DNA from 2 places in the Shewanella sp. 10N.286.51.B8 genome. Region 1 is predicted to be linked to the other one. Evidence: riboswitches for the same ligand, from Rfam matches in the RefSeq annotation. Region 1 holds a riboswitch; the other holds the start of a gene.
What was found. Region 1 has a riboswitch for thiamine pyrophosphate ahead of AB4160_RS07880 (TonB-dependent receptor). Riboswitches for the same ligand answer to the same signal wherever they lie in the genome.

Region 1 (6,926 bases):
GCTGCATCATCTGGTGCATGATTTTGCAGCATTTTTTTACGCCACATAAAGTAACCGCTGACAGCCATAAATAAATACAGGATAAGTAAACCAGAAGTTAGCATTAAACCTTTTTGAAGGTATAAGTAAATTGATAGCGAATTAATCACCATCCAGTAATACCAATTTTCTATTACCTTTTTCGCCACTAGATAAGTAGTCATCACCGCAAAACAGGTTGTTAATGCATCAAGATATGGAAACGAAGCACTTGTATTTGTGGCCATTAAGTAGCCCACAATCAAGGATACACCACTAGTAACGGCAATAATCACTAAGTGTTTGTTTAGAGACCAACTAATAATTGGCAGTTCAGTTTGATGACGACTGTCAGCACCATAGCGCCACAGCCAAAAGCCATAAATCGCCATCGCCATGTAATATACATTTAGCACTGATTCCATCAACAATGACACATTCCAAAACAGCACTGTGTATATGGCAGTACTGGCAAAGGCTGCCGCCCAACACCAAATATTGGTTTTCATGGCTAATATCAAATACGCAATTGCCAGAATCACTGCAACAGCTTCCCAGCCTGTCATTACAGACACTTCAGTAATGGCAATTTGTATTGATTGAACGATCTCAGATAACATAACGTTGGCTACTATTTCATTACTATGATGAATTTACAGGTTATTCGGTGTGGCTTAAATCAAGCTCGCCACCAATAAATTTACATACAAATACTGCTTTGCCCCATTTTTGATGGGCCGCTTCCATTTCGGTTGCTAGCATGGCCATCACATCTGCGTATTCACCGCACACCTGAGTCGCCATCGCATTGGTTTTACGTTCAATATTAGGGTAGCTATCTACTCGGCCAATAAACCACTTTATCGGGTCTAAATAGTTTTCATTAAATGGATACATGCTGATTTCGGCAGTCAATTTCATGGAAATTCCTTAATCGTGATAAAAATACCGTCATAGTCTATCAAAGTTTAAGGTAAAAAACTTTTCAAAACATGACGGCAATTTAGTGTTAAGTATTGTTATTATTAAATAAATCAACTGTAACCCAACAGGTTAACAGCCCCCTTTAATTAACATAGTTTGCAGCCAAGCTACATAAACTTGACGTTTAAGGTAATACCTAGCTGACGTGGATCGCCGAAACGTACATATTGCTTATCGGCCCAATCTAAGTCTGGTTCATTACCAAAGTAGAAGCCTCTGGTGCCATATTGCTCGTCAAATAAGTTGCGGCCCCATAAATACGCTGACCACATTTGTGTTTCATAACCCACTCGAGCATTGAAAATAGTATAAGCGTCTGACTTTGATTCGTTACTATCAGAGTAGTAAAAATCACTTTTACCGCTAGCATTTAAATTGGTAAACCAGCCAGAATCACTGACATAGCTCATGCCTGCGCTATAAGTAAATTTTGGCGCATGGGCTTGCTCTCGACCTGTTAAATCTACGACATTGCCATATTTATCCTTGTATTGATAATCACCATAGGTGGCTTCTAACCAACCTGCACTACCGTAGAATTGAATGTTATCGGTGGCATAGTAGGTAAAGTCGATTTCGGCGCCGTAGTTTTCAGCACTACCTGCATTTTCGGTAAATAGAATGAAGCGCTGCTGATCATCAGGGTCTTGTTGTGATGCCGCCACTTGCTGATCACGTCGATCCATATAGAAGAATGCCAAGTTGGTGTCTAATTGACCTTGTAACCACGAAGATTTGAGCCCTAACTCGTAGTTATATAAGATTTCAGTATCAAACTCTTTTTTATCGGCTAATTCAGCTGGCAAACTCATGTTAAAGCCACCCGCTTTGTAACCGCGAGCAATACGCAGATAGGTATTATGGTCTTGGTTTATGGCTTTAGATAGCGCTAAATGACCGCCCCACATGTTTTCGCTAGGTGAGAATTTATCACCATTACTGTCTGAATATTCACTTTCTCGACGCTCTAAACGAACCCCAGCTGAAAATACATAACCATTACTAAACTGGGTATCGGTTTGAGCAAAAATAGCATAGTTGGTCGCTTCATATTCCGATTGCAGCACTTCATCTGGCCAGCCATTGTATTCAGAATATAAGTCATTATCCTCTTGAAGGTTCATGCCATATAAGCCCATTAACCAATCAGTCGAATCGTTAAAAATTCGGCCAGCTTCGTTTGAGCTGATACGAAGTTCCTGTGACACGGTTTTACGCTCACCCTGTTTATCCCAGGTGTAATCATAAACACATGGCTCAGTCCCAATCACGTTCCAGTCATCATCATAAATGCTGCATTGTTTCGAATCCCAGTAATCAGGGTTGGCCCAATCGCCGTCATAATTATGGTGATGATCGGTTTGTGCAAATGAAGTTAACGAGGTGAGTTCGAACTTTTCAAAACTGCTGAATGTGGCTTTTAAGCCAGCACCAGTGGTCTTTTGCGCATCAACACCAGGCTTATCGGTAATAGTTTCAAAGCCATTATTATCTAACGTCCAGGCATCATAGCCATTATCAAAATTAGCATGTAAAAAGGTTAAATCCAGTTGCACATCATCTGCAGCATACCAACGCAATTTAGCACGGGCAGTGAATTCATCACGGCCATTGGTATCTTCACGTTCAAGGTAAGTATTGTCGCGGTAGCCATTTTGTGAATGCTGCTCTAAAGACACCCGATAAAGTAGCTTACCAGAGTCAGTTATTGGGCCAGAGCTAAAACCGGAGAAGGTTTGTAAGTCATCGTCACCAAGGGAGACTTGTGCACCATGTTCAAACACATCGGTGGGATCGTTACTTTTTAAATAGATAAGACCTGCTAAAGCGTTAGCACCATATTGTGTACCTTGTGGGCCACGAAGTACTTCAACTTGTTGCATATCGTACATGCTCGACACCATGCCGATACCGGATAAGTCGATATCATCAACAATAAAGCCGACTGAAGAGTTTGGTGCACCTTGATATTCTTCTTGCTCACCCACACCACGGATCTGGAAATACTTAGGTCGAGAGCTGCCGCCAGACCAGTTAAAATTAGCAATAGAGTTTAATACATCTTCAAAATGTTGAGCGCCTTCATCTTGCAATTGTTGGCTATCGATGACGGTAACACTGGATGGCACTTTTTCTAGCGCTATATTACTAAAGTCAGCGTTAACCACTATGACTTCCATTTTTTCAGCAGCGGGCGCCACGCGTTCAACATTTTCTGTTTGAGCGACAACGGAAGTGGATAAAACGGCAAGAATGGCAATCGCTAGTGGCGATTTAGATTTTATTACAGACATAGGACCTCAAATTATAATTTTGAGATCCGGCAAGCATAGTGAATTAGTTATGTGCATCCATGACTGTCATTACAATTATCAGTTATTAAATTGGTGTCGTTTTTCGTTTACGACTTGGTTTATGACTGAGTTAATGACTAACATTTACGGCAAAGCATGCAGCCTATTCCTACGCCGGTATGAGCCGGATCAGGTTCTAAGGGTTTGTCTTTAGACATCTCAGTTTATCAACACGATAAACACCCCTTGGCGCGGCGGATTATAAACTATCCTTCATCTGTGCAACAGCACTAACAGGCACTTTTTATTAACTATTTAAGTACAAAAAATTATCACATAGATATTTTTATGATTAGCTAAGCCTATAAAACAAAAAACACGCAATTAAGCGTGTTTTATATTTTAAAAGATACACTTAGTTAGAGAATGCTTCTCTTACATATACTTCAAAACGGCTTGCATTGGCATTAGGGGCAACGGCGCTAACCTGCATTTGTTGTTTGCCATGTAGCTTTAATGACTTCCAGCTGCTTGCTTCATCTTCAATGGTAAAGCCACCAACATCAAACCAAGTAAACTTATATTGCAGCCTTAAATCCGTTGACACCTTGCTAATGATTAATGCAGAACCTTGCAATAAATCCGCTTGCGTTCTGACATTGACTTGCTCAACAGCGACTTTACTCGCAAAAGAATTATTATCAACTCTCACTTCGCTATTAGAGCTAACCATGACTCCCGCGGTATGATTAGCACAGGCTGATAGCATTAACGCTAGCGATATCATTATTACTCTTAATGTCATCATTAATTCCTTTTTTTAAGTATTAAAAATAAATGGTCGGCTCAGTGTCAAACAGCTTGCTCATCTATGCATCAACTGTGTGTTACTTCTACTGATCAAGCAAGAAATGCGCTCTCGCAGTAGCAATTAGCTGCTTACGATTTTTCTGCCAGCAATTAATGCTAACATTAGCAACTCGGCGTCCTTGACGAGTAATTTTACATTCAGCAAACGTATCTTGATGTAAACCCGCACGTAAATAATCAATTGAAAAATCGATAATTTTTGGCACTTTCTTAGCTTGCATAAATACCATTAACTGCACAATCGCCGACATTTCCATAAAGCCAGCAATAACCCCGCCATGTATGGCTGGCAGAATAGGATTACCAATGTTGTCATCTTTAGTTGGCAGCTTAAATACCATTTCATCACCAAAGCGATCAACACTCATCCCGATAAATTGGGTATAAGGGACTTTCTCTAATAAATAACTATAGTCATTTAAATCAATGGCCCGCTTAACCACATCATGAACATTAATATCGCCCACAGTTAAACTGGCATTGCCTGCCTGCATAACTTCAACACTTTGAGTATCAGGCTGGTTATTAGCAGCTGAATTGACTGCACTTGCTTCATCAGCGCAGCCCATCAAAGCTTGTCTAAACTCTTCACCCACCATTTCTGGACTAATACGCATAAATGAGCCAACAGCATGCGCAATAGGATCATCAATACTGTCTTGATAAGCTATCGCACGGGTAAACGCCACATTGGCCGACAAACGATAACATTCTGCAAATGCATACAGCGGTTTGTTTGGCTCAGCCGGTTTCATGTAGTCAACCCGTAAATCTAAGGTTGGCGATATTTCTAAGGATTTATACTTCTCTAAAATAGCGCATACAACAGAAGTGCCGGATGCGGTATCAATGATCGTAGTCACCACACCGCCGTGTATCACCCCAGTATCTGGGTCACCAATGATATCTTGGCTATAAGGCAACTCCAGTAATACGTGATGTTCACTGGCTTCTAACGCACTAATATTCAATCGACGGCAATGGGCAAGCTGATTAACAAATCGGCTTGCTACGCCGGTTAACGGAAAAAAATCACTGTTTATTTTCATGTTATTAGTATTAATCCAACCGACTTAGCATTGGCCCAAGTGACTTACCGCCAAGTAGATGCATATGGATATGGTAAACCTCTTGGCCACCGTGTTTATTACAGTTCATGATTAAGCGGTAACCATCTTGTGCAATACCCGCTTCATCAGCCAGCTTTGCCGCAACTGTCATCATTCGCCCTAATGCCAGTTCGTCAGATGCTTTTACATCATTGGCTGTGGGGATCAAATGGTTTGGAATAATCAGAATATGTGTTGGTGCCTGTGGGTTTATATCGCGAAAAGCGGTGACGAGCTCATCCTGAAACAAAATGTCGGCAGGAATTTCTCGGCGTATAATTTTACTGAAAATGGTTTCTTCAGCCATGATTGATCATCCTTTTGGTTATTATAATCGAAGTAGTGAAAATCATTGTTGAATGCGCTAATCAAGCAGCCAACTAAGCGCTTGCTTAACTATATAATAGCTACTGCTGCATTTGTCACTTAAGCCAAGCAAGTTTAACACTTTGCTATTAATCACTGTTGAATGTTGTTGGCACTATCAAGCCAATTTTGACAGCTCGATTAACTATAGCAACGCTCACTTACTTAGAGTTTATCTAGGCATTATCACATCATTGTTATCAATGCTAAAGGGGATTTATTTGAAGTATCCCCAGCAATTAACATTGAAGTCGCTAAAAAAAGCGCTATATTTCTTGGTGGTTACCTTTAAACCTTATGCAATTAGACTTCTTAGGCATCTTTTTGATCACCACATAATGAAAGCTTGGATTAACTTAACCATAATGAAAGCTAAGCTGCTTATGTGGTTATCGCCTTAAGGGCTGCGTCTGTGTATCTAGAAGTTTACCCCCAGAAAACATAAAAGGCGCCATTGGCACCTTTATCGTGATTGAAACATAAGGGACTGTTAATTAGGGGCTATTTATTCAGGACGGATAATTAGCCACGCTTAATTCTGGCACTGACTTGCGCTTCTTTATGGGCTTCTAACCAATACTTTTGCAAGGTAGTATTTTGCAAACCTGTAGTGGCATCCCCTAGCCTCCAAGCCCCTTTCCAAATGCCATCGGCAATAAGATGCACAACAGCGCTCTCAATGGCTGCGACTACGCATAAACTCACAGGCTCATTGGAAGTATAACCCGCTTCAGCCTCTAACAAATCTTGTGCATCAATAAACTTAAATACACCCGCGGTAATTTCTTTTGATATCACCGATTTGGTGGTGGTAACACTACTGAGTAATCGGCCAGTTCGAATATCCACAGCGCGTAAATTAACGGTAATGCTATCGACTCGGTATTGACCTGAAGCGCCAATGCCTAAATACCGTGCTCCAGCACCGCCCGTTTTAATATTTGTGTCATAGGCAACAATGCCACCTTCCATTAATACCTGCGCACTATTAAGTTGCGGTAATTTACTGGCATCACCTTTAAGTCCTGCCCGTAAAATTTTACGTTCTGTTAATAGGTTTTGCAGTCCTTCACGCTCAACGGGTATAAACCATGCTGAATCATTAAGTGACTGGGCTAAAAATGCCGTACCGGATTGTGGCACTGCCGTTGAAAAGTTACTTGATGGAATGGGCTTGTATTGTCCTGTTTGATCGCGAAAATCATATACTGCAGCAACCATCGCACCTTGTGGAAAAGGTAAACTGGTTAGATCGTAATAAGTTTCACCTTTAGGCATTAAACTT
Region 2 (6,926 bases), on a different contig from region 1:
TAGGCCATGACTTTAGCGTACACGTGTAAGCTTAAGTTTGACGCTATGATAACTGTCTGATTTTGTGGGGAGTCGTGTGTCATCGACATAAATTAAATGAACTTAATGGCTTTTTTATCATCTAGTTTATGGTCAGCTTGTGGTTGAAGTCTGATCTAGCACGATTTATATCCAGTGATTCAAAAGCGACAGGAGGCGCGAGTAATGAACCAAGGTGGTGATAAACATTTAACACAAGGATTGGCAGCAAACACTAATTTTGAACCGGGTGCTAGTGGAAATTCGACAGGCTTAAATGGCACACAAGTTTCACATGGACAGCTTTACATAAATGCAAGCCGCCAAGAATCTGCGGTTGAAGTGATAGATTTCTGTGATCATGTTGTGATGTTACAAACGGTGAATGCAACTAGCACTGAAGTCACTAGCACTGAAATAATGAGCACTGATGTAATTAAAGCCCAAACATTACCGCTGATCTGTGGGTTGATCGACAATCAAAATAATCAAGGTCGCTTTTTAAAACAAAATTCTGATAACGAGTTTAAAAAGATACTGACATCACCATCGAGCATTATTGTTGCAGGGCTACATGTTGTGCTGGTGTTTATGCTATTTTCCTTAGCTGATAACACCATTAGCCATTTTGTCGAGATCAGCCGTGAACAAGCCGTTAAAGCTGCGACATCTGAAAGTAACAACCAAGAAATAAAAGCCTACTTTTTAACGGCTGAGCAAATTACCCAGCTAGCTAAGACCCTGCCAAGTGAACAAGCCTTGATTGAAGAGGTCGTCAGTGAAGTCATTACCAATGAAGAAATAATCGATCAAACTATATCGAACAAACAAAGTACTAATAAGGTTGTCGATACAAGCTCAATAGCGCCTGCAGTTGCAACTAGCCCAAAAGATACTGTCAATCAAAAGGCAATTTCCCCAAAGCCTATTGACCAAAAAGCTGTTAACCAAAAGCCCATTGACTACAAGCCCATAATTGAAAAATTGCCAATAGCAGAAGCAGTGCAAGCCGAAACGCACCAGTTCGATTGGTCTTCAGTTGATAGCATGTATCTGCAGCAGCAAAAAGATAGCAGTAACGAACATCTATTTAAGCCACAATTGTTTAATGAAACCATCTCAGAGGCCAATACCATAACAAGCGACAATTTATCGGCCATCAATCAAGCTAGCCATTCCTTTATAAATAAACTCAATCAACAACAAGTTAATCAGCAAATAAGTCAGCAAGCCCATTTAGCGACTTCTGTTAGTGGTGCCAGCACCAGTGAGTTAACCCCTGAAATGGATGATATAGAGTTAATAGTAATAGAAGATAAGCGCCAACCAACTACCCTCAATCATCGTTTAGATCCAAATAGAATTGTTAAGATTGGTGAAACTTGCCATCGATTGGTGGCATTACCAACCCAAATTAACCCTTATGCCGAAGGCTTAGATTTAGGACACCCATGTGAAGGAGGCAAAACAAAAAAAGCACTAGATAACGCCATTCAACAACGCTTATCGAAACTTAAATTACCTTGAACTGTTCAGACTTTCACAAAAGATTTATTTCAACAACATCAAAAATGAATAATATTTATCAAATTTATTTATCAAATTATTTCTGTATTAATTGGGTCTTAATCGCTTGGTTGTAAATTAAATTCATATATAACAGTATTTTAATTAGTGAAATAATTTAACTCATATTCCAATTCGAAAATTGTCAAAGACTTGTATTTTATTAAATAAGCTGACTATACTGCAGCCATCTTGTCGGAGTGCCTTTATGGCTGAGACCGTTTATTCGGGATCCGTTGAACCTGATCAGGCTAGAACCTGCGAAGGAAACAAGCAGTTAATTTGCTTATTTTTACCCTACAGTCAGCAGCAATTTTATAGTGAATGGCTGCGTGGCTAGATCATAAATATTAGTGCAAAATAAAAGATAGAATTAATTAAAGCAGAGTTATTGCTGAAGTTAATTTAACCCGCCATTTGCCGATATTTAAGGTTCAAAGTTAAGGTGTAAATTCAAGTCAATTACAGAGTTAATGTTAACTCGCTCGTCATCAACAATTCTCCAGGCAAGCAACTCTATTTTTTTATTTTGAGGTTGCTTATGTCAAATCGTCGTGAAACCCGCGCTCAAGCGCAAAATTTTATTGAAACCCTAAAACCTTTACAGCACCCAAATTCTGAAAAGATCTATCTGAGCGGATCCCGCCCCGATCTGTTAGTGGGCATGCGTCAAATTCATCAAAGCGATACTATCCTTGGCGGTAGTGAAGATGCGCCCGTGACTGAAGCCAACCCAGCCATTAAAGTTTATGATTGCGCCGGTGCCTATTCAGATCCTGATGCTGAAATTAATGTCCGTTTAGGCTTAAACAAGTTTCGCCAAGCTTGGATTGAAGAGCGCGAAGATACAGAGCAACTTGATGGAGTTAGCTCTGACTTTACCCAACAGCGTTTGGTTGACGACGGTTTAGATCATTTGCGTTTTGAAGCCCTTGTTCGCCCTAAAAAAGCCAAGTCAGGCCGCCGCGTTACTCAAATGCATTACGCTCGTAAAGGCATTATTACACCTGAGATGGAATATATTGCCATTCGCGAGAATATGGCTAGAGAGCAAGTCACTGATGAGATTTTGACTCAAAAAGCCCCCGGTGAAGCTTTTGGCGCTCACATTGGCCAGCCTATTACCGCTGAATTTGTCCGTGATGAAGTTGCCCGCGGCCGCGCCATTATCCCGTTAAACATTAATCATCCAGAAGCTGAGCCAATGATCATCGGGCGTAACTTTTTAGTCAAAGTTAATGCCAATATCGGTAATTCAGCGGTAACCTCGTCCATCGAAGAAGAAGTCGAAAAGCTAGTTTGGTCAACGAGATGGGGCGCTGACACTGTAATGGATTTGTCTACGGGGCGCTATATCCATGAAACCCGTGAATGGGTCATTCGAAACTCTCCTGTCCCCATTGGTACAGTGCCCATCTATCAAGCGTTAGAAAAAGTAAATGGTGTCGCTGAAGACCTAAATTGGGACATTTTCAAAGATACCTTGATTGAACAGGCAGAGCAGGGCGTCGATTACTTTACCATCCATGCTGGGGTACTGCTGCGTTATGTACCAATGACGGCAAAACGTCTTACTGGCATCGTTTCTCGTGGTGGTTCCATCATGGCAAAGTGGTGTTTAAGTCACCATAAAGAAAGTTTTTTGTATGAGCACTTTAGAGAGATTTGCGAAATCTGCGCTGCCTACGATGTGTCATTGTCATTAGGCGATGGTATGCGGCCCGGCAGTATTGCCGATGCCAATGATGAAGCGCAATTTGCTGAATTAGAAACCTTAGGCGAGCTGGTTAACATTGCTTGGGAAAATGATGTGCAAACCATCATTGAAGGCCCAGGCCATGTACCGATGCAGCTCATTAAAGTGAATATGGAAAAGCAGCTTGCCCATTGTGATGAAGCGCCTTTTTACACACTCGGCCCACAAACCACCGATATTGCGCCAGGTTATGATCACTTCACCTCAGGGATTGGGGCGGCAATGATGGCTTGGTATGGCGTGGCCATGCTGTGCTATGTCACTCCTAAAGAGCATTTGGGTTTACCGAATAAAGAAGATGTTAAACAAGGGCTTATCGCTTATAAAATTGCAGCTCATGCTGCCGATGTGGCTAAAGGTCACCCTGGTGCGCAAATTCGTGATAATGCCTTATCAAAAGCAAGGTTCGAATTTCGCTGGGAAGATCAATATAACTTAGGCTTAGACCCAGATACCGCTCGTGCTTATCACGATGAATCGCTCCCCCAAGAGTCTGCCAAAGTTGCGCATTTTTGTTCTATGTGTGGGCCAAAGTTTTGCTCAATGAAAATCACTCAAGAAGTGCGTGAATACGCTGCAAAGCAAGCGCGTGATCAGTTACAAAAGTTGAACGTGCTTGACGCTAGCGAATTTAAACACCTGCAGGCACACTCTAATCACAATGTTAATTCCGTAGACGCAAGTGCAGATATAAGCGTTAGTAGCGGTGTAGATATTCAATCAGCCATGGCACAAAAGTCAGCTGAATTTAAAGCCACAGGCTATGCAATTTATCATCCGTTACCTTCTAAGCCAGACACAGCAACAAGCGCAGATTTAGCTGTTAAGACCACTGCTGAATTAGAGGCTTAACCATGAATGTTTCACAACCACATAGCTTAGAAACCATGTCGCCCATTGTCTGGACTATTGCCGGTTCAGATAGTGGTGGCGGCGCCGGCATACAGGCAGATTTAGCAACTATAAATGACTTACAGTGTTTTGGCTGCAGCACAATTACCACTGTTACTGCGCAAAATTCGGTGGCTGTAACACTAGTCGAGGCTGTGTCAGAATCCATCTTATTGGCTCAGCTAAATACACTTGCTAGCGATTTAGCGCCAGCAGCCATAAAAATTGGCTTAATTGCCAATCAACAACAATTGGTACTCATTGCTCATTGGTTAAAGACATTTAAAAGTCAGAGTTTAGCTAACCAGCTGATCCCGATTATTTTAGATCCTGTCATGGTTGCCAGTAGTGGTGATAGCTTAAATGAGCGCGCAAAAAAGCCGTTAGATTTTAGCCCTTTTAAAGGTCTAATTAGCTTAATTACCCCTAATGTTAGGGAGTTACACACGCTGACTGATACTAACAGCGTGGAATTTGAACCTCAGTGCACAATTAAAAGCCAAAGCCTAGACTCAAGTGATGGTTTTTATAGTGCGGCAGCGCAACTGGTTAAACAGCTTCATTGTCATGTACTCGCCAAAGGCGGTGATGCAGTGTGGCAACAAACCAATGCCAATGATTTGTTCATTTGCCGCAAAGTTCACGGTGTGAGTGACGCTCATCAATATCAAGCTTATTGGCTTAATAGCGAGCGAGTTAATACTGGTAATAATCATGGCACAGGTTGCACCTTATCCACTGCGATCGCGTGTTTTTTAGCACATGAATACGTACTCCATGATGCCGTTGTGATGGCTAAAGCTTATGTATTAAAGGGACTAGTGTGCAGTGAATCTTTTGGTAAAGGCGCAGGGCCTGTGGCAAAAACTGCTTGGCCTGATGAAATACAATACTATCCTGAAATTAGTGCAGTTAGTGGCGCTAAAATTAACAATCTAGGCAAAACACAGCCAGAATCAGCTGCTGGTGGAAAGTTTAACGATGGGTTAATAAATACAGCACAGGGCTACCTAGATTGCCGCTTTCCTGCGCTGCATAAGGGCATTGGTGTTTATCCGGTTGTGGATGACGTGACTATGCTGCAAAGTTTGTTAGAAGCCAATTGCACCACAGTGCAGTTGCGGATTAAAAATAAAGGTTTTAATCAGGTCTCCAATGATGCTCATCAAACCACGTTAGTACAAGATATTAGCCGCGCCATAGCTCTGGGTAAGCAATATAACGCCCAAGTGTTTATTAACGATCATTGGCAATTGGCAATACAACTTGGCGCATTCGGGGTTCATTTAGGTCAAGAAGACCTTGAGTTAGCCGACTTAAATGAAATTTCAGCGGCAGGGTTAGCCCTAGGGTTATCTAGCCATAGCGTATTTGAAATTCTATTAGCTCATCAACTAAGCCCATCCTATATCGCTTTAGGGCATATATTTCCAACGACTACTAAGGTGATGCCGTCAAAGCCTCAAGGCTTAGCAAAATTAGCACGCTACAGTGCATTACTTAACAACGTATGCCCAACCGTGGCCATCGGTGGTATTGATGCAAGTGTTATAACGGATATCAAAGCCACTGGGGTTGATAGTGTTGCCGTGGTAAGAGCCATTACTGAAGCAGAAAACCCTGCCAAGGCTTATTCATTGTTAGAGCAGCAATGGCATCTAGCGGCTGCACAACAACCTCAGCAACAACCTCAGCAACAACCTCAGCAACAGCCAAGGCAATCACATGTAAAATCCCACAAGCCATCAGTGAAACAGCTGCAGTGTGAGCCAGTGTCATGACGATTACACAACAGCGTCAAGCTAATAAGAGTGGGCTCACTTCCAAGCAGTTTATCAAGTATGCCAGTCATATTTTACTGACTGATATGGGTGAGCTTGGTCAGCTTAAATTACTTAATAGCCGGCTACTGATCATCGGAATCGGTGGTTTAGGTCACAGTGTTGCCCAGCAATTGGCCGCCGCGGGAGTTGGAGAACTGATATTGATGGATCATGACAAGGTAGAGCTTTCAAATCTGTCGCGGCAATTACTTTTTAACGAACAAGATATTGGTTTAAGCAAAGCGCTACTTGCCAAAGATAAGTTAGCAGCAGCCTATGAAGACGTAAATATCATGGCAATTGAGCAGGCCTTTGGCGCTGATACAGATGGTGCAAAATTAGTTGAATCTGTCGATCTGGTGTTTGATTGCACTGACAACTTTACTAGCCGCTTAATGATTAATGAAGTTTGTGTTCGTCACGCTACAGGGCTAATTAGCGCAGCGATTTCCGCTAATGATGGGCAATTATTTTGCAGCTCAACTGACTATCCGCAAAGGGGCTGTTATCAATGCCTGTACCCACAAGATACTCATGTTTCACAAACATGTGTATCAATGGGGGTTAACACTGCTGCTGTTCAAACGGTTGCATCAATGCAAAGTTTATTGGGGCTAAATTGGTTAACAGCCGATGACTTAGGCAAAGGCCTGCTAGCGGGTAAGTTACATGTGTTTAATGCTAAAAGCTTGCAATGGCAGATTATACAAATGAATCAAGACCCTAAATGTAGTTGTTGTAGCGCAGCTATTACAGCGTCAACAAATGACGTCAACTCATGCAGATAACTTTACCGCAAAAGGATTAAACATGATTGAAATTGAATTTAATGGCCAACCAGAGCAGTTGCAACAAGCGCCAAGCTTATTAGC

Region 2: another riboswitch for thiamine pyrophosphate. It lies ahead of thiC (phosphomethylpyrimidine synthase ThiC); the one in region 1 lies ahead of AB4160_RS07880 (TonB-dependent receptor).

Annotation. Positions count from the first base shown of each region.
Region 1 covers NZ_JBFRKG010000017.1:126,044-132,969, forward strand. The annotation lists gene pnuC (nicotinamide riboside transporter PnuC) at 1-638, opposite strand, end outside; gene AB4160_RS07875 (hypothetical protein) at 679-939, opposite strand; gene AB4160_RS07880 (TonB-dependent receptor) at 1,110-3,296, opposite strand; TPP riboswitch at 3,445-3,553, opposite strand; gene AB4160_RS07885 (YcfL family protein) at 3,712-4,104, opposite strand; gene AB4160_RS07890 (PaaI family thioesterase) at 4,190-5,215, opposite strand; gene hinT (purine nucleoside phosphoramidase) at 5,226-5,582, opposite strand; gene AB4160_RS07900 (CsgG/HfaB family protein) at 6,164-6,926, opposite strand, start outside.
Region 2 covers NZ_JBFRKG010000016.1:54,382-61,307, reverse strand. The annotation lists gene AB4160_RS07255 (hypothetical protein) at 205-1,545, shown strand; TPP riboswitch at 1,771-1,870, shown strand; gene thiC (phosphomethylpyrimidine synthase ThiC) at 2,126-4,192, shown strand; gene thiE (thiamine phosphate synthase) at 4,195-6,012, shown strand; gene AB4160_RS07240 (ThiF family adenylyltransferase) at 6,009-6,842, shown strand; gene thiS (sulfur carrier protein ThiS) at 6,865-6,926, shown strand, end outside.